Regions from separate parts of the Luteimonas notoginsengisoli genome, predicted to be linked through region 2. Evidence: predicted binding sites of a transcription regulator. Region 2 holds the regulator's gene; the other holds the start of a gene.

Region 1 (15,948 bases), 900 kb from region 2:
TGCGGTCCTCGTAGCGTTCCAGGTGCTGCATGGCGCCCTGGTAGGCCTGGATGCCCGCGAAACCGAGGCCCGGCGCGGCGTCGATGGCCCGGGCGATCGCGACGGCCTCGCTGCCGGTGGCCACCCCGCAGCGGCCCGCGCCGCAGTCGATCTCCACGAGGCACTCCAGCGTCGAGCCCTGCCGTTGCGCCGCGTCCGAGAGTTCGGCCACGTTCGACAGCTCGTCCACGCATACGCTCACGCGCGCGCCGTGGCGCGGCAGGCGCGCGAGCCTGTCGATCTTCTGCGGATCGCGCACCTGGTTCGACACCAGGATGTCCCGAATGCCGGCACGCGCGAACACCTCGGCCTCCGATACCTTCTGGCAGCAGACGCCAACCGCGCCGCCCAGGCGTTCCTGCAGCTTCTGCACGTCGATCGACCGGTGCATCTTGCCGTGGCTGCGGTGGCGCACGCCGTGCGCTTTCGCGTAGTCGCCCATCTTCCTGACGTTGCGCTCCAGCGCGTCGAGGTCGAGGACCAGGCACGGCGTCTGGATCTGCGCGGCGTCCATGCCCGGCAGCGCGGGAATGTCATAGCCGACTTCCAGGTCGGCGAACGGCGTCGTTGCGTTCACGGAAATCTCCGCGGTCGGGGCGGCGTGTCGGTATCGTCATGGCGCCGGGGAATGATGACATCGACGCAATGGACCGGCATCCGGCCTGCGCGGAGAAATGGCCGCGCAGGCCTCTCCCATCCAAGTCACAAGGCCACTGCAAGTCGCGCTACGGAACGATTCCCGCGGCTGCGGGTTCGGCGACGTACGTATCGTCCGATGCCGGGAGCGGCTTTAGCGGCTACGCCCAATCGGTCGAAGCCCCGGGGAGGACAGGCAAGGTTTCGGCGAACACTCGCCGTGCGGCCGGGCCAGTCCAGGCACGGTCATCGCCATGGCCGCGCGTGGGCGGCCAAGGGCGGCTCTCAACCCGGATCGCCGGCAGTCCCGCGAGCGGCTGCCGCGTCCTGTCTGTCAAGCGCATCCAGTCGAACCTTCGGCACGCGCAGGACCACGCCGGCGTTGCGCCCTGCCAGGGTGGCGATGCGCAGCTCCGCCGCGGTGCCGATCACCAGCGAGCTTTCACGGTCGTCCAATCCGTATGCCTGCGCCAGCCACTGCACCATGCCGGCCGTGGCCAGGCGCACGGCCTCGTCCAGCGATCCCGCCTGCCCCAGCGTGGCCATGGCGTCGTCCGACTCGACTCGCGGCGTGGCCAGCGGCGCCGGCGGCAGCACGTCGACCACGAACTCCACGTCCAGCGATGTTTCCAGCGCCCACTGCGTGGTTTCGCCGTCGCCCTGCAGCGCGTGTCCGTCGCCGAGATAAAGCAGCGCGCCGGGCTGGAATACCGGCAGGTAGACCGTCGCGCCTTCCACGATTCCGTTGTAATCCATGTTGCCGCCGAAGCGTCCGCTGTCGCCGGCCGAGAACGGCGCGAAACCGAAATCCGGCGCCACCCCGAGGCCGCCCAGCATCGGCCGCACCGGCACGGCGTAGTCGCTCAGCGCCGCCGGCGCGTCTTCGAGCATGGCCATTCCCGCATCGCGGTCCAGGCGCCAGCGCACGCGATTGCCGAGGCCGCGCATGCGCGCGGCCATGCCGGCGCTCATCGTGCGCGCGGCGAAACCGTCCAGGCTGTCGGCGAAGTCGCGATTGAGGCGCAGGCGGCGGATGCGCACCGCCAGCACGTCACCCGGTCGTGCGCCCCAGACGAAGAATGGCCCGGTCTGCGGGTTGCCATACAGCGCGCGCGTCTTGCCATGCAGGTCCACGCCGCCGGAATCGACCGTGGACGTGGCCACCACTTCGCCGGGGCGGATCACCAGCACGGGGTCGGCGTCGGCCGTGAACACGTTCGAGAAATTTTCCGGCACGAACCGTTGCTGGCTGGCGCTTGGCGGCGGCGGCTGCAGCAGGCGGCCGCGCGCCGCGTGCCAGACGCGCGCGGCCGGGTCGTTGGGATCGGGATATTCGATGCGGCCGAGCAGTGCCCCGCCCTCCACGAGGCCTTCGAACCGGTAGCCGCCGGACCCCGGATCTCCCACGGTGAACGCCAGCCGCCGGCCCTCGCGGCTGCCGTGGATCGCCTGCCCGCCGAACGCGCCTGCCAGCGGCGTACCGGCTTCCGACATGCTCAATGTCCGGTACTCGGCATTGCCCCATCGGTCGACGGTGAGCAGCCAAGTGTCGTCGCGTGCGTGCGCGACGAGAGGCAGCAGGGGCAGGAGCAAGCAGGCAAACAGGACTTCCAGGCACCTTCGCACGGGCATCCCCATGGGTTCGACCTGTCATGGATGCGCGCGGAGGCAGATTGGTCGCATCGCTCACGTGGGTCGCGCTCGTGCAGCGCGAGCATCGTCGCGTAAGCGGGGCTTCCTTTCGACAGGATCCCGACCGGAATGGTCTGGATGCGCCGAGGGCCGACAGGCGCTCACCCGACGCCGCCAGCGCACAGGCACGGCCCACGCGGTCGCGTCGCATTGGACCCGTCGAAACCGCTCAGCCCTCCTTGCCGAAGCGCGCCCGGGACCGGCCGGTGCGCAACGGCGGGACGCAGCGTACGTGTTGGACCGTCTGCCGCTCCGGACGATGCCGTTGCGCGCGGGCGCCACGGTTCCCCGCACTCGCACCGTTCAAAGCTAGTCTTCGTCCCCGCTCTCGATTTTCCGGATGGCGCCGCTCTCGATGGCCCACAGGCCGTCAGCGGGTGGCGTGCTCACGTACATCGGCGTGTCGGCCCATAGACTCCAGTACACGTGCGCTTCAGTGGGCACCGCGTCGAGCAGGTGGGTGATCATCATGGCGCCAACCTTCGGCCCCCGATTCAGCGCGATGCAACTGCGAGTGAAGGCACGCTGCGACACGACTGCGCCTCCCCGCACTTCGATGCGGTACGTTCCTCCGATGGGCACGGCGTCATGGCGGGTGGTTCCCGGCAGCAGATAGACGATCCAGCCGCTGCCCGCCCCGGCCTCGGAGGGAAGCACCACGGCGTTGTAGTGTTTCGAGCAGGGCTGCATCGGAGCCGCCAACGCGGCGGCGCGGGCCGCGGCGGCGTCGGCTTCCAGGGCGCTCAGCGGTTCGGGCGCTTCCAGCGCGAGCAGCGGACCCGGCTTGCCGGCCGGCGACACCAGCACCCGATAGATGGCGCTCGGGGTCTGGTCGATGAAGGTGACGGCGATGCCGTCCTCCGTGGCTTCGGTCAACCAACCCCGCACGCGGCGGTCGCGTTTGAAGGCGCGCTGCGCCAAGGCGACATCGGTGGCCACTGCGGCGGCGCGATCGTGTTCGAAGATGGCGCGGCCCGTGGCCTCGGCAGCGGCAATGGCGCGTGCTTCCTGGTCGGGGGCAAGCGCTCGCGGCAGGTCATCGTTGGCGGCGGCTGCCAGGCAGACGAAAAGCAACGCAGCGCAGGCGAGCGCCTCCCGGATCGATGCGGCCATGGTCTTCCCCTGTTGTCCCCGCGCAGAGGATAGCGCCATCGTCCGCCGACCGGAGCGTCGAAGACCCGGCGAACGATCGACAGGGTTTGGATGACCGTAGTGGTCCATGCCCTGCTTCAACGTGGCGGAACCAACGCTCGGGCGAGCGTCCCGGCCTGGCGCTTGGCACGGCTCTCCGAGATTCACCGCCCTTCCCTTTTGGGAGCCAACGCCCACGCTGCGGCGTCACTGGTCTATGGCATCCTCCCCGCAGCCCACGACACGCGATGCCAGGCATGCCAGCACCCACGGAAATCCAGAAGCCCACGCTAGGGGGACTGCTGCGCGAGGCAACGCGGGAGTTCAGCGGCTTCGATCGCGGCCTGCCATACACGGTGCGCTCCCTGCTGACGGCGCCCGGCGCCACGGTGGGACGCTGCCTGGAGGGGCACGATGCGCGCATCACGCGGCCGCTGCGCCTGTTCCTGGCGACGCTGGTGTTGTACTTCGCCGCTGCCAGCGTAGGCGGGGTCGACGAGATGAACGCCCGGGGATTGGAGCAATCGCTCGCCACCTTCGGGGTTAGCGGATCCGACTTCACGACATTCTTCTCGCGTTACCAGACGGCACTGTTCGCCCTTGTCCTGCCGCTGATGATGTTCGCCACCCGCGCGTCATGGCCGCGCGCGGGCAGGACGCTGGCGGAGCACCTGATCCTCAACACCTATCTCTTCGCCGCGCAGCTGGTGATCATGACGGCGCTGATGCCGCTGCGCTTCATGGTGGAGTGGGCCGGCGTCGAAGCACAGACCGCGCTGTCGCTGCACAGCGTCGCGGGAGGCGTGCTCTCGATCGGCTATGCGGCGTGGATGATGGCCACGTTCTTCGCGGGATCACGCCTCTGGTCGGCGATCCGAGCCATCGCCATCCAGCTGGGCATGATGCTGGTTTACTGGATCGTCGTGCTGGCGGTTTTTCTCGCCCTCGCCAAGGCTGGCGTTGGCTGATCGCAGGCAGCTGTCGCCACGCCTGGCCGCGCCTGCGGGCCTGGATGGAAAGCGGCCCGGATTCCCGACGGGCTGCCTGCCCACCGCGGACGATCGGCTCGCCATGTTGCGGTCCGCGCCCGCATGCGCCACGGTGAAGCCATGCGCATCGGCCTGATCTCCGACACCCACGGCCTGCTGCGGCCCGAGGCCGCGGCGTTCCTGCAGGGCTGCGACCACCTCGTGCATGCGGGAGACGTGGGCGATGCGCGGGTGCTGGCCGAACTCGCGGCGATCGCGCCGCTGCACGCCATCCGCGGCAACGTCGACACGGGCGACTGGGCGGGCGCGCTGCCGGAAACGCTGGAGGTGCAGCTCGGCGGCGTGCGCCTGTTCGTGGTGCACGACAGCAGGCAGCTGGACCTCGATCCCTCGGCGCGCGGCATCGACGTCGTGGTGTCCGGCCATTCGCACCGGCCGCTGGTCGAGGAGCGCGCGGGCGTGCTCTACATCAACCCGGGCAGCGCCGGGCGCCGGCGCTTCCGGCTTCCGGTCAGCGCCGGCGAACTGCGCATCGACGGCGTCCGCCTCGCGCCGCGGATCGTCGAGCTGCTGCCGCCGGCCGCGACGGGCTGAACACAGCCAGGCGCATCATCACGCGCGACGGGCGTCTGCGGTCAAGACATCGTGAGCAGCAAAAGACGCGACCTGGAGGCCGCGCGAACCACGATCTCCGTGCAAGACCCGGGCCACCGGAAGCCGCGCTACAGGAAGCGCGCGGCTTGCCGCTAACACATCCAGCCTCTCTCCCCGGTTCATCACCCATGTACCTCATCATCGGCGGCCTCGTCGTCCTCGCCAGCGTGCTAGGCGGCTTCGTCATGGTCGGCGGCAAGCTGCTTGCGCTGTGGCACCTCAACGAGGTGATCGTGATCTGCGGCAGCGCGCTGGGCGCCTACGTCATCGCCACGCCGCCCAAGGTCATGAAGCGCGCCATGGGCGCGATCAAGGGTCTGCTGAAGGGGCCCAAGTACGCGCGCGCGGATTATGTGGACCTGCTGAAGCTGGTCTACGAACTGCTGGTGAAGATGCGCCGCGAAGGCGTGATCGCGATCGAACAGCACGTCGACAATCCGCAGGACAGCGCGGTCTTCCAGCGCTATCCCAAGGTCCTGGCCGACCACCACATGCTCGACTTCATCACCGACTGCCTGAGGCTGATGGTGAGCGGCAGCATGAGCCCGCACGAGCTCGAATCGCTGCTCGAATACGAGCTGGAAACCCACCATCACGAGGCGCTGGAACCAGGTCACTCGGTGCAGCGCGTCGCCGACGCCCTGCCCGGATTCGGCATCGTCGCCGCGGTACTGGGCATCATCACCACGATGTCGATCGTCGGCAGCGCGGCGCCCTCGGAGATCGGCGAGAAGGTGGCGTCGGCGCTGGTCGGCACCTTCCTCGGCATCCTGATCGCCTACGGCTTCGTCGGCCCCATCTCCACGGCGATGGAAAACCGCGCGCACGAGGACGGCAAGGCATTCGAGGTGGTGAAGATGGCGCTGGTCGCGTCGGTGCGCGGCTACGCGCCGGCGGTGGCGATCGAGTTCGCGCGCAAGCTCCTGTTCTCGCACGTGCGTCCCAGCTTCCAGGACCTGGAAGCCGACCTGCGCGCCGCCAAGGGCTGAGTGTGCCATGGCCAGCGAAGCCGACAGACAGCCGATCATCATCGTCCGCAAGAAACGCGGCGGCGCCGCCCCGCACCATGGCGGCGCCTGGAAGGTCGCCTATGCGGATTTCGTGACCGCGCTGATGGCGTTCTTCATGGTGATGTGGCTGGTGGCGACGATGTCGGCCGAGCAGCTCGGCGGCATTGCCGACTACTTCAAGAATCCGAGCGCAGTGGAAGGCAAGTCGGCGACCATGGCGCCCGGGCGCAACGGGCCGGGCGGCGCCGGCGACATGCCCATTCGGATGTTCGACAACGTGCGCAATCCCCCCGGTGCGGGCGCGCAGAAGGCAGGCCCCGCCACCGAGGATGCCGCGCAGCGCGAAGCCGACCAGCGCGACCGCCGCCAGCTGGAGGACCTCAAGCGCGCGCTCGAAAAGGCCATCGCCAGCAGCCAGGCGCTGGCACCGTTCAAGGACCAGCTGCTGATCGACATCACGCCCGAAGGGCTGCGTATCCAGATCGTCGATGCCGACAATCGCCCGATGTTCGATCTCGGGTCGCCGCGATTGCGCGACTACACCTGCAACATCCTGGAGGAGCTGGCGCAGTACCTGGAGCGGGTCGACAACCGCGTCGCCATTTCCGGCCACACCGACACCCGTCCCTATGGCGCGGCGGACGGCTACGGCAACTGGGAGCTGTCCACCGAGCGCGCCAACGCCGCGCGGCGCGCGCTGGTCGCCGGCGGACTGTCCGACGGCAGGCTGGCGCGCGTCGTCGGCCTGGCCTCCTCGGTGCCGCTGTACAAGGCTGACCCCGACAATCCGGTCAACCGGCGGATCAGCATCGTGGTGCTCAGCGACGCCGCCGAGCGCACCGCAGCGCGCGTCGACACGCCGCGCCGCGCCGGCGACGGGCTCACCGATCCCGAGCCCCTGCGCGGGATCCGCGACGTGGTGCGCGTGCCCAAGCCGGGGGTGTAAAAGGTGGGCGCCAGGCTGCCCTAGCCAGCTGCCAGACGGGAGTTCGCGGCTGCACGTTGGCCGGGTGGATGTTTCCGCGAAAAGTTGACGGAGATTCCGACAAGCAATCCACGGAGCGTCCCCGTGTCGGCTGCCTTCGCAAGCTTCCACACGCAGCGCTCATTGCCCGACCGAAGGCCTCCAAATGCGCGGGGCCACGTCACCTCGCCCATCTTGTCCCACCGTCGGCCTACATCTCAGGCGTCGACGCCTCAATAACTTTGGCCGCTTCATCGGCTTGGCGCTTGGCCTCACGCCGTTCCGCCTCGGAGCGCTCGCGCATCAACGGTCCCGGCTCAGATGTCGCCTGCGTGCGCGGTTGGTATGGAGCGACTGACGGCTTCGGCAGCCCGGGAGACAACTCAGGCGCGGGCGCACGCTTCGTGGCAATCGGGCGTACCAGCGCTGTGGACACCGCCTTCAACATACCTTGGACAAAAGCCCATAGCACTGCCAGGGCGATCAAGGCAAAGAACAAGCGCAGCATCAGCTCATATGGTGATCCTTCCCGTCGGCGCCCTCGGATCCTGTCTTCGGCCGCCGAAAGCAGGCGTTCGCCAACGACTGTCGCGAGCGAATCACCCGTTGGCCGGGATGTCGCCACAGCCCGACGCGGCGCCTCTGACTCCGCAATCGGACCAACCATGCGCCGCAACTCATCTCAATCGATAAGCCACACATGCCCAAGCTTTGCAGCCGACTCCCGCGCGTAGCGCGTGAACTCGCCGCTGCTGACCAGGATGGCGCCGGTCGCGCTCTCGTTGACCATGATGCCGAGCAGCTGGTGCACGTCGGTATGCGTGACCTGGAAAGCATTCCAATGCTTACACTGCACGACGACGTATTCGTCCCCACGGCGCAGCATCAGGGAAAGACGGTCGAAACGACAGCCCTGCCTGATTGGGATCCAAAGCGGATCTGACACTTCTCTGGCCATAGCTGAGGAAAAACCCTTGCGCAACTTGGCTCTCGACAGCGACGCATCAGGTTACGACCTCTCCATTCCAGCCTTGTTGCTGCATTGGCGATCGAAAAGTGACCCTGACCCAGTTCTTGGTCTTCTGCGTGCATCGTCGGCGGCCCGGGCCTCCCAGGCCGTGACGCCAACGACTGAATTAGGCCGATAGGGCGTAACCGCCGAGCTCGCCGCGTGTGCAGGACCGAGCGATATCGGCAACGTCCGGACATCTTGCAGAATCCGCTTCGCGGGTTCCGCCCTGCGAGCTTCAACCACCTCGTCGCAAAAGCCGTCCTGCCCGCTGAACAGCCTCGCCACCCTCGAACGCCGCCTGCCCATTCACCACCACCAGGTCGAAGCCTTCGGCCTGCAGGGTCGGATGCACATAGTCCGCCTTCGCATGCACCCTGGCCGGATCGAACAGCACCAGGTCGGCCTTCGCGCCCTCGCGAATCGTGCCGCGGTCGGGCAGGCGCAGGATCGAGGCGGGATATGAGGTCGCCTTGCGCACGGCTTCCTCCAGCTTCACGCGTGGCTGGCTGACCACGAACTCCTCGATCCACTTGGCGTAGGTGCCGGCCGAGCGCGGGTGGCTGCCGCCGGGCGAGCCGTCCGTGCACAGGGCCACGTGCGGGTCGAGCAGCAGGCGGTCCTGCAGCGCGCGGTCCATGACGAAGTGGGCGGCCTGGCCGCCGCCGGGGCCGATGTCGAGCAGCGCGTCGGCGAACGGCTTGCCCTGCTCGGCCGCCACCTGCTTCAGCGTCTTGCCGGCGTGCGGGCCGGTGCCGAACAGCAGCGCGTCGGGGCCGTTGCGCTTCTCCATGCGCTGCTGCAGGTAGGCACGCAGCTCCTCGCGGCGCGTCTGCAGCACGGTGGGGTAGTCGGTGGGCGGCAGCGCCCATTCCGGAAACACGATCGCCACGCCCGTGTAGCTGGCCTCGTAGGGATAGGCGTCGGCGGTGAGCGGCTGGGTGGGCGTGCGCAGCGACTGCAGGAAGGCGAGCAGTTCTTCGGCGGCGGCTGCGCCCTTGCCGTAGACCATCTTCAGGTGCGAGACGTGCGCGCGCGCCGGGCCGCTGGCGGCGACGAGTTCGCGGATCGAATCGCGCACGTCGTCGGCATCCTCGGAGCGCATGTGGCTCATCGCCACGGCGTCGAAGTGGGCGATCACCGGGCCGAGGCCCGCGAGTTCGCGCATGTCCGCGTAGCGGCCGGGCACGTACTCCAGCCCGGTGGACAGGCCGAATGCGCCCGCCTGCAGGTCGTGCCCGAGGATCGCCTGCATCCGCGCCAGCTGGGCGGCGCTGGGCCGGCGCGTGCCGTCGTCGATGCCGGCGCGGCGGCGCAGCGTGCCGTGGCCGGACAGCGTGGCGACGTTGACGTCCGGCGTGGCACGCGCGACGGCATCCATCCACGACGGCAGGCTGTCGGCGGCGTGATCGGCGCCGGGCAGCGACGCACTGCCGCCGTCCTGGCCCAGCACGATGGTGGTCACGCCCATCGCCAGGAATTGTGTGTACGCGTCCTCGAGCGGGTTGCCGTGCGTGTGCAGGTCGATGAAGCCCGGCGCCAGCACGCGGCCGCCCCCGTCGACGATGCGCAGGCCCTTTGCGTCCGCGTCCGAAACGCGGCCGATGCGCTCGATGCGGTCGCCGCGCACCAGCACGTCAGTGTGTCGGCCGGACTGGCCGCTGCCGTCGACCAGCAGCACGTCACGCAGCGCCATGCCGCCTGCCGTTGCCTCCGGCGCGGCGCGCGCGGGCAGCCTCGTGGGCATCAGCGTGCAGGCGGTGCCTGCCGCCATCGCGGCCAGCACATCGCGCCGGGACCAGGCATCGCGCATCGTGGTGCTCCTCGCATGGGATGGCGGACACGTTAACCGACGCGGCGGGCCGGCCCAACCAGGACGTCGACGGCGCTGCGAAGGCTCCTGTAGGCGTCGCATGGCCAGCGAGGCCGGCCACGATGTTGTCGCCCCGGCCGCGGCGGCGCCAAGCTCGCCTTCCGATGAGCCCTGCGTCCGCGCGTGCGTACCGCACAGATGGCCGTCCGGCCCGCGCCGACGCATTGCTGCCAGGAGAATCGGCACCAGGCGATCGAATCGGGCACCGACCTGGCCAGGGTTCGGCCGATGCGGAATCCGGAGATGGAGTGAGCGCGTCGCGCGCCGGCCGCAGCGACAACCCCGGGCACGGAAGTGGCGCCCCGGAACCCAGCCTGATTCCGTGAGCGCCTTGCGTGCGTTCTCCTGTCCCGCGAACGAACGGCGACCGAAGTGCTACTTGCCGAGTTCGTACAGGTATTCCACGAACGACATCACCGCGCCGTCGTAGCCTTCGACCGCGGGGTTGCTGGATTCGATCAGGTAGTACTCGTCGGGGGCGTGCGCGCCGCCGCCGTTGCCCAGTCCGAAGTGTCCGGAGGCCAGGCCCAGCGGCGGATCGGTGAAGACGAAGCCCGGATACGAGCCGGCGTTGCGCGGCCACAGCAGCGGCTTGATGCCACGGCGTTCGAGCACCGCGCGCTGCGCGTGGATCAACGGTGCATCGGCGGGGGTCTGTGTGCCGTCGTAGCCGCCGCTGACGTTGACCTCGATGTCGCCGTAGCCGCGCTTGGCCAGGTGTGCCTTGAGCGCGGCGACCGCATCGTCGCGCTTCATGCCCGGCACGAGGCGCAGGTCCAGCTTGGCCACGGCGCGGCCGGGCAGCACCGTCTTGCCGCCCGGACCGGTGTAGCCGGCCACCAGGCCTTCGATGTTGACCGTGGGCTGTGAGACGAGGCGCTCGTTCGCCTGCTGCCAAGGGAGGTCGTCGATCCAGCGCTCCACGCCCAGCAACTGCTTGCTTTTGGCCTCGCTGCGCACGCGGGTGGCGGCGGCGATCATCGCCTTGTGTTCGGCGCTGATCGGCGGCGCCTTCGGGTAGCCGTCGATGGTGATGGTGTTGCCGTCGTCGGAGACCAGCGTGTCGAGGGCCTTGACCAGCCGCCACGCCGGGCTGTCGACCATGGCCTTGAGCGAGGAATGCACGTCCTTCTTTGGCCCGCGCCCCCACTTCTCGCCGCTGGCGACCAGCTCCAGCTCGATCACACCCTTGGCGCCGAGGCTGATGGTGACGTTGCCTTCGGCGTCCTGCGAGGCGGCCGGCATGAACACGCCGACCGTGTCGCGCAGCGCGGCTTCGACTTCCGGGCGGTGCACCAGTTGGCCGATGTGCGGCGAGCCGATTTCCTCCTCGCCTTCGGCCACCAGCACCAGGTTCACCGGCATCTGCTGGCCAGCGGCCTTGATCGCGTGCAGCGCGGCGAGCAGGGCCGACTGCGGGCCCTTCTGGTTCACCGCGCCGCGCCCCATCAGCACCTTGCCTAGGCCCGGCTTGTCGACGAGCCTGGATTCGAGCGGCGGCGAGCTCCATTCGGCCGGGTCGAACTGCTTCACGTCGTACATGAAATACAGGCCCACGGTCGTGGCCGCGCCGGCATCGAGGGTGGCGAACACGCCGGGCTTGCCGTCGGTATCGAGCACCGCGACCTGCTGGAATCCCGCGTCCCTGGCGAGCGCGGCCATGTAGTCGGCGCCTTCGCGCGAGTTGAGGTCCTCGGCGGCAATCGACGGCAGGGCGATCCAGTCCTGCAGGCGCTTGAGCGAGGCGTCGTGCTGCGCGGCCACGGCGCGCTCGATCGCGGCCATGTCGGCGTCTGCGGCGGAGGCCAGCAGCGGCACGCCGAGCAGCAGGCACAGCAGCGCGGCGGGAATCGTGGAACGACGGCGATCGACGGACGGATGCATGCGGCGCGCTCCAGCAAGGGTGTGGCGCGATCCTAACCGCTTGCGCGCCGGGCCGTGGGCGGCGGCCCCCGGGCATGGGGGGCGGCTCGAAACGCTTGCCTGCCGTGGGCGGGTCCATACGATGCAGGCGCGCGCGTCCTGCCCCCGTCGACGCCTCGTTGCGGAGCCCCGCGGGCCTGTGCGGTCACGATTGCGAAGCACAACAAGCCTGGCGGCACCCCACCGCGTCTGGCCCGCCGTCGCAGCCGGGGCACCGCCCTTGACCTGACAGGCTGAACCGTTTGGCAAACGGGCTAAAGCTATCTCCGCTGGCGCCGTTAACCCTTCCGGCAACCACCCTCGCAGTCGCCCCCGACTCTGCGGCTCGTCGCTTTCATGTTGGCGCGACGCATCCACTCCGTGAGGCCCCGGGCCTTCCGGATCCATTCCGAAGCCGGACGGACAACTGGCGGGATTCCAATGCGGGGCAATCTGAAAGACGCCGACTTCAAGATGGCGCTGATCGTCGCCTTCGGCGCCTTCGTGGTGATCGGCGTGACGCCGTTCGCGATCTATCGCTTCGCAGCGGGGCAGCGGCTGATCGGCATCCTGGATCTGGCGATCGTCACCACGATCGGCTTCGGGGTCCTGCGCGCCTGGCGCACCGGCAGGTCCGAGCGCACCGCGCTGCTGATGGCGGCGATGTGCTCGATCGGCTGCGTACTGGTCGCCTACCTGGGGGGACTGGCGGGCGTGCTGTGGGTCTACCCGGTACTGCTGGCCAATTTCCTGCTCGTGCCGCGCCTCCATGCCGCGGTGCTCTCGGCATTGGTGATCGGTTCGGTCGCCATGCTCGACTCCGTGCTCGCCACGCTGCTGCACAAGGCCATGTTCTCCGTGACGACGGTGGAGGTCAGCCTGTTCGCCTACGTCTTCGCCTGGCGCAGCGAAAGCCAGCGCACCCAGCTCGAGGCCGTGGCGGCGCACGACCCGCTCACCGGCGCCAGCAATCGCCGCAACATGGCGGCCGAACTCAAGGCCGCGATGGCCGACAGCGAACGCGAGCGGGCGCCCGTGGGGCTGCTCGTCTTCGACCTGGACCACTTCAAGGCGATCAACGACAGCTTCGGCCATGAAGCCGGCGACCGGGTCCTGGTGCAGGTCGCCGAACTGGTGCGTCGCCACACCCGCAAGCAGGACCGCTTCTTCCGCCTCGGCGGCGAGGAGTTCGGGCTGCTGGTGCCCGGGGCCGACACGACCGTACTGCGGCGCATCGCCGAGACGCTGCGTAGTCGGGTGGAGTCCGAAGTGCGCTGCGGCGAGCGCGTCGTGACCATGTCGGTCGGCCTCGCGAGCTATTGCCCTGGCGAATCCGCGGGCAGCTGGCAGCGACGCGCGGACCTGGCGATGTACCAAGCCAAGCGCGAAGGCCGCAACCGGGTGGTGGTGGACGCCGGCAGCAAGCACGCAGCGGCGCGCGAAACCAAGGCGCCCGGCGACGCTGCGAAGTCCTGAGTCCGGTCTTGCCACGGGCTGGGCGCAACGTCGCCTCCGGGCCCAGCGCAGGTCCGGCTTTCCAGCGCTACAGCCGTTCGCACGGCAGGGCCCGCACCAGGATTTCCTCCTGCCGGAACCGCGCGGCGAGTTCGCCGGCATAGCGCCGCCACCAGTCGCGGTCCAGCGCCTCGACCATGGCTTCGAAGAGCACCAGTTCGTCGCGTTGCACCGTGGCGTCGTCGTCCTCCCAAAGCCCGGTCGCGGGCGCACGCTGGTACGCGGTGACGCCACCGAAGGCTTCGGTCAACTCCTTGCGGACCGCGCCGAACATCTGCCGCGGAAACGCGGCGCCCGCGTTGTCGTGCAACGGCAGGAACAGCTGCACCAGGTGCATCGGGCGCGGCGTCATTTGCCCGCCGTGTTCACCATCCACGGCACCCCGAACCGGTCGACGACGCTGCCGTAGCCCGGCGACCAGAACGTTTCGCCGAACGCCATGACCACGGTGCCTCCCTCTGCCAGCGCATCGAACCAGCGTCGGGCCTGCGCAGGATCTTCGGTATGCAGGGTGACGTCGAAGCCGTTCCTGGGCTTGGCGATGTTGGGCGCCCACTGCTCGTCCATATCCGCGCCCATCAGCGCCTGGTCGCCGACCTGCAGCCAGCAATGCATCAGCCAGTCCTTGTACTTCGGGTCGACCAGCATGCCGGGCGGACCGTCGCCATAGGGATGGGCCGCGGTGACCTCGCCGCCCAGCACCTTCGCGTAGAACTCGAACGCCTCGCGGCACTGTCCGCGGAAACTCAGGCTGGTCACGATCTTCATGGCACGGCTTCCTCGCATGCGGACGGTGGCGCGCAGGGTGCCACGCCCGCGTTCAAGCCGCGTCAAGCCGCTCGCTTGGCATGCCGGGAAGCGAACCCGGGCCGGCGATGTCAGCAGCGCGCCGGCATGCTGCGCGATCCGCTGCACGGATGGCTTGTCGGCGAGTTGACTCGTACGTGATCGCCAATTGAGACGTTCGCCCGCGACGTTAACGCCTGCTTGACGCAGTCCCAACGCTGGCCGGCGCAGGGTCGCAGGCCCGCCAGCGCCGCACGCGCGCGGTGCGACGACATCCCGGAAAGCCCATGCTGAAGGACAAGAGCTCAAGCGCCATCGTCGCGATCAGCGACCTCGAGCGCGCACGGCGTTTCTATGGCCACACGTTGGGGCTCGAGCCGAACGGCGAGGGCATGGATGGGGTGCTCGAGTACAGGACCGGCGACACCGCGCTGGTGGTCTATCGATCCGAGGGTCTGCGACCGAGCACGGGCAACGCCGTGGCCTGGGCAGGCGGCGACGACGTGGAGGCCATCGCCGCGACGCTGCGCAGCCGCGGCGTGGCGCTGGAGGAGTACCCCGAACCGGGCATGGACATCGAGCATGGCATACACAGGCGCGGCGGCTTCGCGGCGATCTGGTTCAAGGACCCCGACGGGAACATCCTGCACGTGCACAGCGGACAGCGCGGTCCGATTTCCACTTAGACTGCGCACGCGTCCCTGGCGACTGCGATCACACCGGCCGGACAGACCGTCGACGGCGATTCCGAAGCGCATGCGACCGGGCTGCCATGAAGATTTCCACATACCTGGCGGAATTCGCTTCGGGGCTCCGTCCTACCCATCCGACTGTTTTCGCGCCAGCACGGTGCGCCATGATCCACCCCGCCCTTCGGCGGCGTGCTCCCAGCCCAGCGTGAACGCGGCCCGCGCGAGCTCCGCGTCGAATGCAGCCGGTGCCCATTGCATCACCCGGTAGTCGCCATCGGCGCCCTGCTCCCAGACGTCGCCATCGCCTTCGGGATACATCAGCAGCAGCGGGCCGCCCGCGTCGAGCGCCGTCGCCAGCTTCCGCAGCGCCCCGCAGAGCTGGTCGCGTTCGAAATGCTGCAGCACGCACAGCATCATCGCGCCGCCATAGCGCCCGTCGATCGGGTCCGACAGCAGGTCGAGGCAATCGCAGCGCTTGCCACGTTCGGCCTGGAGCGCGCAGAAGGCAGCGGTCACGTCCGTGCGGTGCACGTCGATGCCCAGGGCTTCGAGGGCATCGGCATCCCAGCCGGGCCCCGAACCGATCTCCAGCACGCGCGTGCCGGGCACCACCTCCGCGGCCAGACGCCGAAGCGCTTCGGCACTGGCCGACGGCCTGCCTGCCACCGTGGCGAAGTATTCGCGCGCGGAGCGTTCGTACTCCACGACCGTGCGGCGATTGTTCCCGCGAGCGTCAACCGGCATCCGCGCATCTTCTGGGAAACCCCGGCCACTACAGGTTGCCCGGGAATGGGCACCGGCATCTGGCCCATCCGGGCCTGTCACCGGCATTCGTCTGCGAACGCTGCCTTACTTCGCCAGCGCCTTGACCAGGTCGAACAGGTAATCGCGGCCCACGTACACCGCGCGGACCTCGAGGCGTTCGTTGAGGCCGTGGGCGCCGTTGCCGTCGGGATCGCCCCACATGCCCGGTACGCCGTAGGTCGGGATGCCCACCGCGGACAGGTAGAGCCCGTCGGTTGCGCCCGTCGACATCGAGGGGATCACGGGCACGCC
Region 2 (15,948 bases):
ATGCGGCAGATCGTGGAAACGCTGCTCGAACACGGCGCCCAAAGCCAGGATCCGGCGGTGCTGACCGCCGCGGTGCGGGTCGCGCTGGGCCGCTTCATCGTCCAGGAGCTCAACGGCATGGCGCCGGAGCTGCCCGTCTACACCCTGGCGCCGGCTCTGGAACGGGTATTGCAGGACTCCGTCAGCGGACAGGGCGCCGCGCTGGAACCCGGACTCGCCGAACGCTTGCACCAGAACCTCGGTGACTGCGTGACCCGCCAGGAAAGCCGCGGCGAACCCGCGGTGCTGCTGGTCCCCGGCGGCGTCCGCGCCGCGGTGGCGCGGCTGGTCCGGCACAGCGTTCCGTCGCTGGCGGTGCTGGCCTACGGCGAGGTGCCGGAGGACAAGCGGCTGCGGCTGGTGGGGGCGGTGGGTTGAGGCGGGATTTCGGCATCGGTGATCGAGGAACGGAGCAGATGAGCAAGCAACAACGCAACGACGACATTTTCGAACGCGACGCCTGGCCCGCTTCATCACCCGACGCCGCCTCCCCTCCCGAATGCCTACCGACCGCTGCTCGCCCGTCCTTCTCCCCGACTTCCAACCCCGGCACGCACCCATGAGAATCAAGCGCTTCACCGCCCCCGACATGCGCACCGCGCTGCGCATGATCCGCGACGAGCAGGGCCCCGATGCGGTGATCCTGTCCAACCGGGTCTGCGCCGGCGGCATCGAGGTCGTCGCGGCCACCGATTACGACGAAGCCCTGGTGGCGCAGGCGCTGCGCGCCGCGGCGCCGGCGCTCGACGCCGCGCCCGCGTCGGTGACGGCCATGAGCGCGCCGGCCGCATCGCGCGCCGCGCTGCATGAAGCGCCCGCCGCGAGCGCAGCGGTGCCCGCGCTCGCCAGCCTGCTGGCGCCTGCCGCCACGGCGCAGGCGGCGCGCGAGGCCGCCGCAACGCAAACACAGCCTGCCGGCGAAACCCCGCCCGCACGCGAATCGCTGATGTCGCGTGCCCGCGCCGTGTTCAAGATCGGCGACGGCCCGACCCTCGCGGAACTGTCCGCGGCGTCGGCTGGCAGTGCGCAGCCGGGCAACGCGGCCGCGGCAAGCACGCCTGCGCCTGCCCCATCGCCGGTCCCCGCGGCCAACACCACGTCGAATGCCGACGCCACGCCGGCGCAGACCCGCTTCGAAGCGATGATGGCCGCGCTGGTTCCGCCGCAGGCGGCCACCGCGTCCCACGATCAAGAGTCGTCCCGTTCCGGGCTTGTGATGCCCAACGCGGCGGGGCAGCCGGCTGCGCCGGCATCGAGCGATTCGTCGGAGCCGATCGCCGCCTCCGCCTTCGCCACCGCTTCAGCCGCGGCCGCGACGGGCATGGAAAGCCAGGCACCGGGCATGGACCTTTCCACCATCGAGGCCGGCATCGACGCGTCGACTTCGAAGGCCACGACTTCCGACACCCCCCCCCGCCTGCACGCCGTGCCCAGCGAGCCGGCCCAGTCCGATCCCACCATCGCCGCGATGCGCGAGGAACTGGCCCGCATGCGCCAGATGATGGAATCGCAGATGGAACAGCTGTCGCTGGAACGCCTGCGCGGGTCGCCGGCACGCGCCGCGGTCTTCGACGCGCTGCGCGGCTACGGCTGCGAAGACACGCTGGCACAGGCGGTCTCGGCGCGGATCGATCCGCGCCTGCCGGTGGCCGACATCCGCGAACCGATGTTCGCCGAACTGGCGCGCATGCTGACCATCGCCCGCAGCGAACCGCTCGACGACGGCGGCGTGATCGCCCTGGTCGGCCCGACCGGCGCCGGCAAGACCACCACGGCGGCCAAGCTCGCCGCGCGCTTCGCCGCGCGCCACCGCGCCCGCGACGTCGCCCTGGTCACCACCGACACCCAGCGCGCCGGCGCCCGCGAGCAGCTGCACGCGCACGGCCGTCGCCTCGGCATCACCGTCTGCGAGGCCGCCGGCCCCGAAGGCCTGAAGGACGCGCTGGCGCAGCTCACCGACTATCCGCTGGTGCTGGTCGATACCACCGGCCATGCGCCGCGCGACCGCGCGCTGTTCAGCCAGATCCTGTGGCTGCGCGCGTCGCACAAGGTACGCAGCCTGCTGGTGCTGCCGGCCAACGCCCATCCGCACGACCTGGGCGAAGTGGTCCGCCGCTATCGCCCGGCCGCCCCGGAAGCGGTGGTGCTCACCAAGCTCGACGAAACCGGCCGCCTGGGTTCCGCGCTTTCGGTCGCGGTCCGCCACGGCCTGAACATTGCATACACCACGCAGGGCCAGCAGGTGCCGTCGGACCTCGACAGCGCCAGCGCCGAGCGCCTGGTCCAAACCCTGGAGAACCCGCCTCGTGCCGCCGACCACCCCTACGCCACCGAGGATCGCCATGCAGCCGTCTGAGTTCCATCCCCACGATCGGCGCACCGGCGTCGAGGTGCCGCCGAACGCGACCGACAGCGCCCCGGCGACCGCGCCGCGGGTCATCGCGGTCGCCAGCGGCAAGGGCGGCGTCGGCAAGACGTCGGTCTCGGTCAACCTCGCCACCGCCCTGGTCAACGCCGGCCAGCGCACGCTGCTGCTGGACACCGACCTGGGCCTGGCCAACGTCGACGTGATGCTCGGCCTGTCGCCGCGCTTCACCCTGGCCGACGTGTTCGCCGGCCGCTGCGAACTGCGCGACACCCTGCTCGAAGGTCCCAACGGCCTGATGGTGGTGCCGGCCGCGTCCGGCAAGCGCCACATGACCGAACTCACCGCGCAGCAGCACGTCGGCCTGGTGCACGCCTTCAGCGAGCTCGACCTGCCGGTCGACACCATGGTGGTCGACACCGCCGCCGGCATCGCCGATGGCGTGCTGACCTTCTGCCAGGCAGCGCAGGACGTGGTGGTCGTGGTCTGCGACGAACCGGCATCGGTCACCGACGCCTACGCGCTGATCAAGGTGCTCAGCCGCGAGCGCGGCGTCACCCGCGTGCAGGTGCTGGCCAACCAGGTGCAGCACGTCCGCGAGGGCCGCCAGCTGTTCGACAAGCTCGAACGCGTCAGCGCGCGCTTCCTCGACGTCACCCTCAACTACCTCGGCGCGATCCCGCGCGACGAATGGCTGCGCCGCGCGATCCAGCGCCAGGAAGCCGTCGTCGATGCGTATCCGTCTTCGCCCTCGGCGGTCGCGTTCCGCGACATCGCACGGCGCTCGCGGCAGTGGCAGTCGCCGCCCGGGCCGCGCGGCCACGTCGAGTTCTTCCTCGAACGGCTGATCGCGCAGCCGCAGCCCAGCGACACGACCCGGGGGGCCACCGCATGAACGCCTCAGCCACTGCCCACTACCGCGCCAACCAGCACGGTTCGACCAACGAGATCGTCGAGCGCCACGGCGAACTGGTGCGGCGCATCGCCCACCACCTGGCCGCGCGCCTGCCGGCCAGCGTCGAGATCGACGACCTGATCCAGGCCGGCATGCTCGGCCTGATCGACGCGGCGCGCAATTTCCAGGCGGATCAAGGCGCGGCGTTCGAGACCTACGCCTCGATCCGCATCCGCGGCGCGATGATCGACGAGATCCGCCGCGGCGACTGGGTGCCGCGCTCGGTGCATCGGCGCTATCGCGACATGGTCGCGGCGACGCGCGAGATCGAGCAGCGCACCGGTCGCGCCGCCACCCCGCAGCAGATCGCCGAGGCGCTCGGCGTCAGCCTGGACGAATACCACGGCATGGTCGAGAACGCCGCGCGCGGGCAGCTGGTCAGCCTCGACGCGCACATGGACGAACACGACGGCGAGCCGCGCCTGGCATCCACCGGCGGCAACACGCCGGCGCGCGAATTCGAGAACGCCGCGTTCCGCGAGGCGCTCGGCGACGCGATCGGCGACCTGCCCGAGCGCGAGCAGCTGGTGCTGTCGCTGTACTACGAGCAGGAGCTGAACCTGCGCGAGATCGGCGCGGTGCTGGGCGTCAGCGAATCGCGCGTGTGCCAGATCCACGGCCAGGCCACCGTGCGCCTGCGCGCGCGGCTCGGCGAGTGGGGCGGTTCCCAGGACGACGAATGATCCCGCCGGCCCGATGAAGCCGGCGGATGCCCGGGCACGACGCATTGACCTCATCGAGAGAGGTGACGAAGCGAAGCGCCGCGGTGGACTGCCTTCGATTCCTGTTTCTCGTTTTCCGCTTCCGACTTCCACCTCCGCGCCCTGCTGCGGCCGTTGCCGTCCCCCGCGAGGCAAGCGCAGGCCGAAGGCCAGTTCCACCCGGCGTCGCCGGACCGCCCCCTTCTGAAAGGGACCCATCCCAGGCGCTTCCGGTGCACGCATTCCGCGTTCCGTGATCGCCGCCACCCTCCCGCGCGTCAAGAATCCCGCCCCGGCGCCGATAGCACTGCGTAGAGAACCACGAGGTCCCCATGGACAAGAACATCCGCATCCTCATCGTCGACGACTTCTCGACCATGCGCCGCATCGTCAAGAACCTGCTCAACGACCTGGGCTTCTTCAACACCACCGAGGCCGACGACGGTTCCACCGCGCTGGTGGAACTGCGCAAGGGCCCGTTCGACCTGGTGGTCACCGACTGGAACATGCCCGGCGTGCCCGGCATCGACCTGCTCAAGGCGATCCGCGCCGACGCTGCGCTGTCCAAGATCCCAGTGCTGATGGTCACCGCCGAATCCAAGCGCGAGCAGATCATCGAAGCCGCGCAGGCCGGGGTGAACGGCTACGTCATCAAGCCCTTCACCGCGGCCACGCTGAGCGACAAGCTGGGCAAGATCTTCGAGCGCCTCGGGGCGGCTGCGTGACTGCGCTGGCTGCCGTCGCCGACGCCGCGGCCGGGAACCACGCCGAGGAGCGCGCCGGGCTCGTGGATTCGCTGCATGCCGCGCTCACCGCGCTGGAAGCCGGCGACGATGCCGGCTGGCGCAGCAACGTGGACGAACTGATCCAGTGGCGCACCCAGCCGCTGGTGCAGGGCGTGGTGAAGCTGGCCCGCGAACTGGAGCAGGCGCTCGGCGCCGGCCCCGGCAGCGGCGCTTCGCTGCCCGAAGCCTGCCTGCGGCTGGAACACGTCGTGCGCGTGAGCGAGGACGCCAGCCACCAGACCCTGGACCTGATCCAGGACTGCGGCACGCTGCTGGGTACCCTGCCCGACGCCAACACCAGCGAGCAGGCGGCCACCATCGCCGCGATCCGCAGCCGGCTGTCCGAGATGACCGCCGCGCAGGGCTACCAGGACCTCACCGGCCAGATCATCCGCCGCGTGGTGGAACTGGTCCGCGCGGTGCACGTCGGCCTGGGCAGCTGCGTTGCCGAAGCCGGCGCGCGTCCGCTGCAGTTCTCCGGCCACGGCCATGGCCCCGCGGTCGCCGGCGTCGACGCCGCGCCCGCGACCCAGGAAGACGCCAACTCGCTACTGTCGTCGCTCGGCCTGTAGGGACGATCGATGTCCGCGCAAGCCTCCGACATCTGCGCCGACTTCCTGGTGGAAGCGGGCGAGATCCTCGACCAGCTCGGTGAGCAGATGGTCGCGCTGGAAAGCGCGCCCGGCGACCGCGAGTGCCTCAACGCGGTGTTCCGCGGCTTCCACACCATCAAGGGCGGCGCCGGCTTCCTCGATTTCCCGACCATGGTGGCGATCTGCCACGCGGTCGAGGATCGCCTCAACGCCGCGCGCAGCGGCATCGCGCCGCTGGACGCGGCCGCCTTCGACGGCGCCCAGCAGGGCGTCGACCTGCTGGTCGACATGCTGCACGCCATTTCGGCGGGCGGCGTTCCCGTGCCCGCGCCGCCCGAACTGCTGGTCGCGCTGCGCGAAGGCGCGCGCGGCGCTGCCCCGGGCGCGCCGGTCGCGGCGGCCGCCGCCCCCGCGGTGCCGGCGCCTGCCGCCGCCGGCAGCGACGAACTGGACGACGATTTCGACTTCGAAGCGCTGCTCGACAGCCTGCACGGCGCCGGCGGCGTCCCGGGAGAAGCAGCCGCGCCTGCCGCGCCACCGGTCGCCGCGGAACCCGCAGCCCCGACGCCATCGGCCCCGACGCCGTCCGCCCCGATTCCTGCCCCGCCCCCCGCGCCGTCGCGCGCCTCCGCCGCGGCCGAGCCGGCCGACGCCACCGTGCGCGTCGACGTGCGGCGCCTGGACGCGATGGTCAACCTGGTGGGCGAGCTGGTCCTGGCGCGCAACCGGCTCAAGACCCTGCGTCCGCGCCTGCGCGACGATGACCTCGACCGCGCCGTGGCCTCGCTCGACGTCGCCACCTCGCGCCTGCAGTCGGCGGTGATGACCGCGCGCATGCAGCCGGTCGGACGCGTGTTCGCGCGCTTCCCCAAACTCGCCCGCGACGTCGCGCGGCAGCTGAAGAAAAGCGTCGAGCTCGAAGTGCTCGGCGCCGATACCGAACTCGACCGCAACCTGGTCGAAGCGCTCGCCGACCCGCTGGTGCACCTGGTCCGCAACGCGATCGACCACGGCATCGAGATGCCCGAGGTGCGACGCCGCGCCGGCAAGCCCGAACAGGGCCACGTCCGCCTGAGCGCGCAGCAGGAAGGCGACCACGTCGCCATCGAGGTGCGCGACGACGGCGCCGGCATCGACCCGGACAAGATCCGCCGCAAGGCAATCGAGAAGGGCCTGGTCGAAACCGAGGCCGCGGCGCGACTGTCCCCCGAAGAGTGCCTGCAGCTGCTGTTCCTGCCCGGCTTCTCCACCCGCGACGAAGTCAGCGACCTCTCCGGCCGCGGCGTCGGCATGGACGTGGTGCAGTCGCGCATCCGCGAGCTGTCGGGCGCGGTGCAGATCCATTCCGAGATCGGTGCCGGCTCGCGCTTCGCGATCCGCGTGCCGCTGACCCTGGCGATCCTGCCGACGCTGCTGGTGGAAATCGAAGACGACGTCTACGCGCTGCCACTGGTGCGCGTGGTCGAGGTGCTGCCGTACCAGACCGGCGACGCGCTGTGGATCGACGGCCAGCAGGTCATCGACCTGCGCCAGGAGCCGCTGGCGCTGCTCGGCCTGCGCGAGTGGCTGGGCCTTGGGCCCGCACGGCCGACGGCGGGCGATGCGACCTGCGTGGTGGTGCTGCAGGCGGGCGAACAGCGCTTCTGCCTGGTGGTCGACCGCGTGCGCGGCCGCGAGGAAGTGGTGATCAAGGCGCTGCCGCCGACGCTGCGCGGCCTGCCCGGCTACGCCGGCGCCAGCCTGGTCGGCGACGGCCGCATGGCGCTGATCCTCGACGTCGATGCGCTGCTGCGCACCGGACTGCGCGGCGGCATGGCGCAGCGTTCAAGTCCCCCTTCCATCAACCGATAACGATCCCATGGACAGACTCAGCGTCATCGGCGCGGTGCTCGCCATCTCCGCCCTGCTCGGCGGCAGCGTACTCAAGGGCGCCGGCATCTCGGGGTTGTGGTCGCCGGCCGCGTTCGTGATCGTGATCCTGGGCACGGTGGCGGCGATCCTGCTGCAGACCTCGATGCCCACGTTCAGCCGCGCGCTGAAGATGGCGCGCTGGGTGTTCCAGCCGCCGGCGCACGACCGCCCCGCGGTGGTGGCGCAGATCGTCGAATGGTCCGGCACCGCGCGCAAGCAGGGCCTGCTCGGCCTGGAAGCGCAGGTGGAAGCGCAAACCGATCCGTTCCTGCGCAAGGGCCTGCAGATGGTGGTCGACGGCGTCGAGCCCGAATCGATCCGGCAGATGCTGGAGATCGAGCTCGAAGGCAACAGCGCGCGCGACCTGGCCGCGGCCAAGGTGTTCGAGGGCATGGGCATCTACGCACCGACCCTGGGCATCATCGGCGCGGTGCTCGGCCTGATGGCGGTGATGAAGAACCTCGCCGACCCGAGCAAGCTCGGCCACGGCATCGCCGCGGCGTTCACCGCGACCATCTACGGCATCGGCGCGGCCAACCTGATGCTGCTGCCGATCGGCAACAAGCTCAAGACGCTGGTCAACGCGCAGACCGAGGAGCGCGAAATGATCATCGAGGGCCTGATCGGCATCGCCCAGGGCGACAACCCGCGCAACATCGAGTCGCGCCTCAGCGGCTACCTGGGCTAGGAACGCCCGGATGTCGCGCAAGCATCGCCACGAAGAGCACGTCAACCACGAAGCCTGGGCGATCCCCTATGGCGACCTGGTGACGCTGCTGCTTGCCTTCTTCGTGGTGATGTACGCGATCTCCTCGCTCAACGAGGGCAAGTACCGGGTGCTGGCCGACGCGCTGTCGTCGGCGTTCGGCGGCGCGCCGCGCACCATCAGCCCGATCCAGCTCGGCCAGACCCAGCTGCGCGGCTCCGCGTTCGACCGGCCGTCGATCGCGACGCCCGGAGCGAAGGCCGGGCCGAGCGCGGCCGCGCCGGTCAGCCCGAAGCTGCAGGTGCACCAGGTCCTCGACATGCCCACGTTCGGACGCAAGGCCCAGGCCCAGGTCCGGGAAGCGGCGGCGGAAGGCGAATCGATCGCCGCCGCGCGCTCGCGCGGCGAGCGCCAGCTCAATTCGCTCGGCCAGCGCATCCAGCACGCGCTGGCCGAACTGGTGCAGCAGAAACTGGTGACCGTGCGGCGCGGCCGCACGTACCTCGAAGTCGAGATCCAGAGCGACATCCTGTTCGCCAGCGGCGTGGCCGCGCCCAGCCCCGTGGCCACGGCGACGGTGCGCAAGCTCGCCGGCGTGCTGCGCGCCGAGCCCAACGCCCTGCGCGTGGAAGGCTATACGGACGACCAGCCGATCCGCACCGCGCAGTTCCCGTCGAACTGGGAGCTGTCCTCGGCGCGCGCGGCGAGCGTCGTGCACGTGCTGATCAACGAGGGCGTGGCACCCGGGCGCGTGGCCGTGGTCGGCTACGGCGAGCACCAGCCGGTCGCCGACAACGCCACCGTCGTCGGCCGCAACGCCAACCGGCGCGTGCTGCTGGTGATCCTGGCCGCGCCACAGGGACCCGATGCGGTGCCCGACCGTGGCCCCACCATCGCGCTCGAGCCCGCCGCGGACGCCGCGGGCGGCGACACTTCCGCCGCCGCCACCCATCCGAACCCACCCGCGCGCACGCGCGCCGTGACAACCGCGCCGGCCGATGCCGGCAAGGAAAGCGAACCGATGGCGCTGTCCGCGACCCAATCCGCGCCACCACCGGGAGCCGGCTGACATGCAGATCTGGGCCATCGCCAACCAGAAGGGCGGGGTCGGCAAGACCACGACCAGCCTGTGCCTGGCGCGCGGGCTGGCGCAGTCGGGCCAGCGCTTGCTGCTGGTCGACCTCGACCCGCACGCGTCGCTGACGCGCGCGTTCGCGGTGCCGTCCACCCCGCCACCGGCGGGCAGCCATGACCTGTTCACCGGCGGCGGCGCGTCGCTGGCTTCGCTGGCGCGCGGCACCGACATCAAGGGCCTGGACCTGATCGCCGCGCAGCCCGCACTGGCGACGCTGGAACGCCGCGGCGCCACCCAGCCGGGCCTCGGGCTCGCGCTCGGCCGCGCCCTGCACGCGGTCCAGTCGCTGTACGACCACGTGCTGCTCGACTGTCCGCCCACGCTCGGTCTGCTGATGGTCAACGCGCTGGCCGCGGCCGACCGCCTGGTGGTGCCGACCCAGACCGACCCGCTGGCACTGCACGGCCTGGCCGACATGCTGCGCACCGCGGCCATGGTCGAGCGTTCGCGCCGGCGGCCGTTGCCGCAACACGTGCTGCCGACCCTGTACGACCGCCGCACCAAGTCCGGCGTGCACAGCCTGGAGCAGCTGCACGCACAGTACGAAGGCCGCGTCTGGCCCGAAGCGGTGCCGATGGACACGCGCCTGCGGGACGCGTGCGCGCTGACCGCGGTCGCGTCGCCCGGCGGCCGCGGCGCGGATGCCTACGCCCGCGCGCTGCGCTGGCTGCTCAAGCAGGTCGAACCGGCGCAGAGGAAGGCAGCATGACGACCCACGCCGCCCATGCCGTGCTCGACGAGGTCGATGCCTACGTCGACGCGCTGCTCGACGCCGGGCCCACGCCGCTGGACGTGCTGGTGCCGGGCGACACGGCGATCGGGCCGGTGGACAGTCCGATTCCGGATGACGCCGACGCGCGTGCCACGCCCGCCTCGATGCCACCGAACGACCCATCGCCCGCGGCGCTTACGCCCGAAACCATCTCCGCTCCCGCCGTTGCCGTCCTCCCTGCTGCCGCCGTGGCAGCGCAACCCGCGCCCACGCCGCCCACCCCGCCACCTCCGCCCATGCACGCCATCGCCTCCATCCCGGCCCCGCAATCCGCCTCGGCCGCTCCGCTTCGCCCGGACGCAGCGGCGGCGCGCGAGGACAGCGCGCGCGCGTCCCCGCCGCCCCGCGAACTGTCCGCGCCGCAGCCGCAACGCTGGGTGCGCGTGGCCGTCGATGCCGACAGCTACGCGCTGGAACTGCTGTGCGTGCAGGAAGTCGTGCGCCTGGCGCCGATCGTCGCCATGCGCGGCGCCGCCGCGGCGGTGCTCGGGGTGATGAACCTGCGCGGCCGCATCGTGCCGGTCTTCGACCTCGGCCTGTGGCTGGGCGTTGGCCAGGTGGCGCCCGACGAGCACAGCCGCATCGTCGTGGTCGAGCGCGAGGACGAGTTGATCGGCGTGCTGGTGAGCGCGGTGGAAGACGTGGTCACGCTCTCGCGCGACCGCATCGAGCCGCCGGTGCCCGGCGCCGACCCCGGCCCGACCCTCGGTGTCGCCCGCGTCGGGCCCTCGCCGACGGTTCTGCTCGACGCCGGCGCGCTGTACCACTGACGAAGAAGCCGCTGTCGCGCGGCCATCCTGCCGTGGCGGCGGCCAATGGCCGCGACGCCGACGGACGCAGGGCATCGCGGCCACGCCACTGACTCACCGTGACGCCGCTCTCGCAACGCCCCTCAAGTCGCACCCCTGCGCGCCGTTAACCCGGACAGCACCCCGCCCGCGAACGCCATGAACCAGATCACGCTGCAATCCGACCTAGGCATCGAATCGGTCGCCGAACTGCAGGCTGCGCTGCAGCCGCACCTGGACGACGAAGCGCCGCTGGCGCTGGCCGGCGACCGCGTCGAGCGCGTCCACGCCGCGGGCCTGCAGCTGCTGCACGCCTTCGTCCGCGATCGCGCCGCGCGCGGCCACAGCACCACCGTGACCGAGGCGTCGCCGACCCTGGCCGACGCCGCGCGCCAGCTCGCGCTCGCCGCCAGCCTCGGCGTCGACGCGGCCGCGCAGGCCTGATGCGTACCACTTACCGCTTCTTCCTTCCCATCCCCGCGGCCATCGCCTCGCGCGAGCGCCACGCATTCCCCGGAGACCCTGCATGAGCGCGCAAAAGCAACTGCTCATCGTCGACGATTCCACTTCCATGCGGCAGATGGTTGCGTTCGCGCTCACCTCCGGCGGCTTCGACGTGCGCGAGGCCGAAGACGGCCAGGCGGCGCTCGACATCGCCCGCGGCCAGCGCTTCGACGCCGTGGTCACCGACGTCAACATGCCGCGCATGGACGGCATCTCGCTGATCCGCGAGCTGCGCCAGCTGCCGGCGTACAAGTTCACGCCGCTGCTGATGCTCACCACCGAATCCGGTGGCGACAAGAAGATGGAAGGCAAGGCCGCCGGCGCCACCGGCTGGCTGGTCAAGCCGTTCGATCCCGAACAGCTGGTCGCCACCGTCCGCAAAGTCTTGGCGTAGGGAACCCGCGCAACCATGGACATCAGCCGCTTCCACGCCGCGTTCTTCGAGGAGAGCCGCGACGGCCTCGACGCCATGGAGCGCGGCCTGCTCGCGCTCGAATCGGGCGAGAGCGATGGCGAAACCATCAACGTCGTGTTCCGCGCCGCGCACTCGATCAAGGGCGGCGCGGCCACGTTCGGCTTCACCGCAGTCAGCGAACTGACCCACCTGCTGGAAACCCTGCTCGATGAAGCGCGCGCCGGCAAGCGCGTGCTCGACCAGGCCGCCACCGGCGCCCTGCTCGCTTCGGTGGACACGCTGCGCGGGCTGCTCGCGGCCTGCGAACACGGCACCGCGATCGACGCCGATGCGCTCGCCCGCGTGCGCGCCCTGCTCGAACAGCTGCTCGCCGGCGAAACGACCGCGGCCGCACCCACGCCGGTTGCCGATACGACGGCGGCCGCGACCGCCGCCGACTGGCGGATCGGCTTCGCCCCGGCGCCGTCGATGTTCATGGGCGGCAACGATCCGCTGCGCATCCTGCGCGAGCTTGCCAGCCACGGCGAACTGGGCGTGTCGTGCATCGACGAGCAGCTGCCACCGTTCGCCCAGATCGATCCGTTCGAGGCTTACCTCGCCTGGGACCTCAGCCTGCCCGGCAGCGTGCCGCGCTCGGTCATCGACGAGGCGTTCGCCTGGGTCGAGGACGAATGCACGCTCGACATCCGCCGCGACCAGGTCGACGCCGCCGCCGAGGCAGCGCTCGCCCTGGCGCCGCTGCCCGCCGCGCTCCAGGCAGCCGCAGGCGTTTCCGCGCCGCGCGCCGCCGAAGCGGCCGCGCAGCGCCATGGCGACGGCAGCGAAGGCAGCATCCGCGTGGCGATCGCCAAGGTCGACGCGCTGATCAACCTGGTCGGCGAGCTGGTCATCACCCAGGCCATGCTGCGCCAGCGCTCCGAGGCGCTGGACCCGGTCGCCAACGAATCGCTGCTCACCGGCCTGGTGCAGCTCGAACGCAACACCCGCGACCTGCAGGAATCGGTCATGGGCGTGCGCATGCTGCCGGTCGACTTCGCTTTCAGCCGCTTCCCGCGCATGGTCCGCGACCTGGCCGGGCGCCTGGGCAAGCAGGTGCATCTGCGCACCACCGGTGAGGCCACCGAACTGGACAAGGGCGTGATCGAGAAGATCGTCGACCCGCTGGTGCACCTGGTGCGCAACGCGATCGACCACGGCCTGGAAATGCCGGACGACCGCCGCGCCGCGGGCAAGCACGAAGCCGGCACGATCAGCCTCAGCGCGGCCCACCAGGGCGCGAACATCGTCATCGAGATCAGCGACGACGGCCGCGGCCTGGATCGCGAGCGGATCCTGCGCAAGGCGATCGAACGCGGCATCGCGATGCCCGACGAACCCACCGATGCCCAGGTCTGGGACCTGGTGTTCGCGCCGGGCTTCTCGACCGCCGACGCGGTCAGCGAGCTTTCCGGCCGCGGCGTCGGCATGGACGTGGTCAAGAAGAACATCGCCGCGCTCGGCGGCCAGGTCGAGATCCGCAGCCAGGCCGGCCAGGGCACCACGGTCACGATCCGCCTGCCGCTGACCCTGGCCATCGTCGACGGCATGTCGGTCGCGGTCGGCGACGAAGTCTTCATCGTGCCGCTGGGGCTGGTGGTCGAATCGCTGCAGCCGGGCGACGGCGACGTGCGCACGATCGCCGGCGACACCCGCGTGCTGCGCGTGCGCGGCGACTACCTGCCGCTGCTCGACCTCGCCGAGCAGTACCGACTGCCGCCCTCCGCCCGTGCCGATGGCGCACCGGCGCAGGCCAAGATCGCCGTGGTCGTGGAAAGCGACGGCCGCCGCCTGGCCCTGGAGGTCGACGAACTGCTCGGCCAGCAGCAGGTGGTGGTCAAGAACCTCGAGGCCAACTATCGCCGCGTGCCGGGCGTCTCCGGCGCCACGATCCTGGGCGATGGCCGCGTTGCGCTGATCGTCGACCCGGTCGCGATCGGCCAGAACGTGGCATTGCCGAACGCGGCCTGAGGGCACGCGACACGGCGACATTCGCGCCTGTCGCCTTGCGGGGCCTGCTTCGGGCCGTCGCGAGCGGCAAGGTGACGCGGCGTGGAAGCGCCCATGCATAGTCATTTTGAACAAGCGGACGGCGCGCGAATCACGGCGGTGGTTTGGCGGTCGCTGTGGCTCTGGCGTGGCAGCTCGCAGCTGCCAGCGAGAACAAACCCGCCGCGGGCTCAAAGACCGAGCGCCGATCCGACGATAGTGAGCCGGCCCTCCTGCCTGTCAACCGGGGGGATCAGCGTGCGTTCCGGAAGCGCCTCGCTTCGCATGCCTGTCAAAAGCCACCCGACTCGGTACCGCACGGCGCGCCGCTGCCCCCGAAACGGCAATACGCAGCGCACTTGACCCACGTCAAACAATCCGCATCCGGCAGTTCAACCTCGTGCTTTCCGGCCGATATCGAAGCACCCCACGTTGAACCGGAACACCGATGAACAACCTGCTCCACAACTATCGCATCGGCACCCGCCTGGCGGCTGCCTTCGGCCTGGTGCTGCTGGTCATGGCGGCGATCAGCATCGTCTCGATCTCCAGCATGTCCTCGATCCAGCAGCGGCTGGACGAGATCGTCTTGCAGAACAACTACAAGACCACCCAGCTGCAGATCATGCTGGACGCCACCCAGACGGTCACCACGATCGTCCGCGGCGTCGTGCTGCGAGACGACGCCGCCTACGTCCAGGCCGAGCACAGGGCGCTGCTCGCGCAGCGCAAGAAGTTCGATGAGGGCTACGCCGCGCTGACGAAACTGCCGGCGAGCCCCGAATCAATGCAGTTGCGCGAGCGCACCACGAAGGCGCGCACCGCAGGCATCGCCGTCAACGAGCGAATCTTCAAGCTCATGTCCGACGGCCAGTCCGCCGAAGCGGTGTCGCTGCTGCTGGAAGAGGGCGTTCCAGCCCTGGACGCCTGGCAGGAGCCGCTGCGCGCCAACCTGATGCTGCAGGTCAAGGCCAACGAAGAGGACTACCAGGCAGCGCTGGCGAGCTACCACAACGCCCGCGCGATGGTCGCCGGGGTCTCGGTCTTCGCCCTCGCGATCGGCGCGCTGCTGTCCTGGCTGATCACCCGCAGCCTCACAGGCCCGCTGTCGCAGGCCACCCGCGTGGCCGATGCGATCGCGCATGGCGACCTGGATGGCGACGTGCCAGCGCACGGCCGCGACGAAGTCGCCCAACTCCTTGGTTCGATGCGCACGATGCAGCACAGCCTGCAGCGCTTTGCGGCGGCGCAGTCCGAAATCGAGCGTCAGCACGCGGCCGGCGAGATCGACCACCGCATCCCGGCTGCGGAGTTCCCGGGCGCCTACGGCCTCATGGCCGAGGCGATCAACTCCCTGGCCGGCTCGCACATCCAGACAGCAGTCGACATCAACGACCTGATCGACGAGTACGCCCGCGGCGACCTCTCGCGCGACTTCGTCCGCCTGCCGGGCAAGAAAGCGCGCATCACCGAGGCGATGGACGCGGTGAAGGCGAGCATGGTGTCGGTCACCGGCGAGATCCGGCGCCTGGTCGACGCCGCCGTGGCCGGCGACTTCAGCCAGCGCGGCGACGCGCAGCGCTTCGAGTTCGCGTATCGCGAGATGCTGGAGTCACTCAACGCACTGATGGCCAGCGCAGACCGCGGCATTGGCGAAGTGGGTGTCGTGCTCACGGCCGTGGCCGAGGGTGACCTCACCCGTCGCGTCGATGACCAGCTGCCCGGCCGCTTCGGCCAGCTGGCTACCGACTGCAACCGCACCGTCGAGCACCTGACCGACATCGTCGGCCAGATCCGCGGCGGCAGCGACGCGATCAACGTCGCCTCCGGCGAAATCGCCGCCGGCAACCAGGACCTGTCGCAGCGCACCGAGCAGCAGGCCGCATCCCTCGAGGAAACCGCCTCCTCGATGGAAGAGCTCACCTCCACCGTGCGCCAGACCGCCGACAACGCCCGCCAGGCCAACCAGCTCGCCATCGGCGCGGCCCAAGTCGCCGAGCAGGGCGGCGCCGTGGTCGGCCAGGTCGTCAACACCATGAGCGCGATCAACGAGTCCTCGCGCCGCATCAGCGACATCATCGGCGTGATCGACGGCATCGCCTTCCAGACCAACATCCTGGCGCTCAACGCCGCGGTGGAAGCCGCGCGCGCCGGCGAGCAGGGCCGCGGCTTCGCGGTGGTGGCCACCGAAGTGCGTTCGCTCGCGCAGCGCTCGGCCAACGCAGCCAAGGAAATCAAGCAGCTGATCACCGAG

The links. Region 2 encodes FliA, which starts transcription of late flagellar genes. Its sites were predicted from a motif close to TAAAGTTTNNCNNNCNNNGGCCGATAA; they were not measured.
Region 1: a site for FliA is predicted at 12,176-12,202, ahead of ACFOM9_RS04225 (GGDEF domain-containing protein). Genes of this name have one in related genera too.

The regions. Positions count from the first base shown of each region.
Region 1 is NZ_JBHRYF010000001.1:910,225-926,172, reverse strand. Features, by position in the region: gene ACFOM9_RS04280 (alanine racemase) at 1-616, opposite strand, end outside; gene ACFOM9_RS04275 (acetamidase/formamidase family protein) at 961-2,268, opposite strand; gene ACFOM9_RS04270 (hypothetical protein) at 2,677-3,480, opposite strand; gene ACFOM9_RS04265 (DUF3667 domain-containing protein) at 3,756-4,466, shown strand; gene ACFOM9_RS04260 (metallophosphoesterase family protein) at 4,608-5,081, shown strand; gene motA (flagellar motor stator protein MotA) at 5,270-6,130, shown strand; gene motB (flagellar motor protein MotB) at 6,138-7,097, shown strand; gene ACFOM9_RS04245 (hypothetical protein) at 7,327-7,623, opposite strand; gene ACFOM9_RS04240 (restriction endonuclease) at 7,798-8,001, opposite strand; gene ACFOM9_RS04235 (N-acyl-D-amino-acid deacylase family protein) at 8,363-9,937, opposite strand; gene ACFOM9_RS04230 (M20/M25/M40 family metallo-hydrolase) at 10,373-11,881, opposite strand; gene ACFOM9_RS04225 (GGDEF domain-containing protein) at 12,341-13,375, shown strand; gene ACFOM9_RS04220 (hypothetical protein) at 13,443-13,766, opposite strand; gene ACFOM9_RS04215 (VOC family protein) at 13,763-14,182, opposite strand; gene ACFOM9_RS04210 (VOC family protein) at 14,488-14,886, shown strand; gene ACFOM9_RS04205 (class I SAM-dependent methyltransferase) at 15,019-15,636, opposite strand; gene ACFOM9_RS04200 (M20/M25/M40 family metallo-hydrolase) at 15,742-15,948, opposite strand, start outside.
Region 2 is NZ_JBHRYF010000001.1:14,473-30,420, reverse strand. Features, by position in the region: gene flhA (flagellar biosynthesis protein FlhA) at 1-417, shown strand, start outside; gene ACFOM9_RS00120 (flagellar biosynthesis protein FlhF) at 599-2,395, shown strand; gene ACFOM9_RS00115 (MinD/ParA family protein) at 2,382-3,299, shown strand; gene ACFOM9_RS00110 (RNA polymerase sigma factor FliA) at 3,296-4,042, shown strand; gene cheY (chemotaxis response regulator CheY) at 4,393-4,785, shown strand; gene ACFOM9_RS00100 (protein phosphatase CheZ) at 4,782-5,417, shown strand; gene ACFOM9_RS00095 (chemotaxis protein CheA) at 5,427-7,289, shown strand; gene ACFOM9_RS00090 (flagellar motor protein) at 7,297-8,037, shown strand; gene motD (flagellar motor protein MotD) at 8,048-9,124, shown strand; gene ACFOM9_RS00080 (ParA family protein) at 9,126-9,899, shown strand; gene ACFOM9_RS00075 (chemotaxis protein CheW) at 9,896-10,732, shown strand; gene ACFOM9_RS00070 (STAS domain-containing protein) at 10,910-11,194, shown strand; gene ACFOM9_RS00065 (response regulator) at 11,277-11,648, shown strand; gene ACFOM9_RS00060 (chemotaxis protein CheW) at 11,664-13,676, shown strand; gene ACFOM9_RS00055 (methyl-accepting chemotaxis protein) at 14,143-15,948, shown strand, end outside.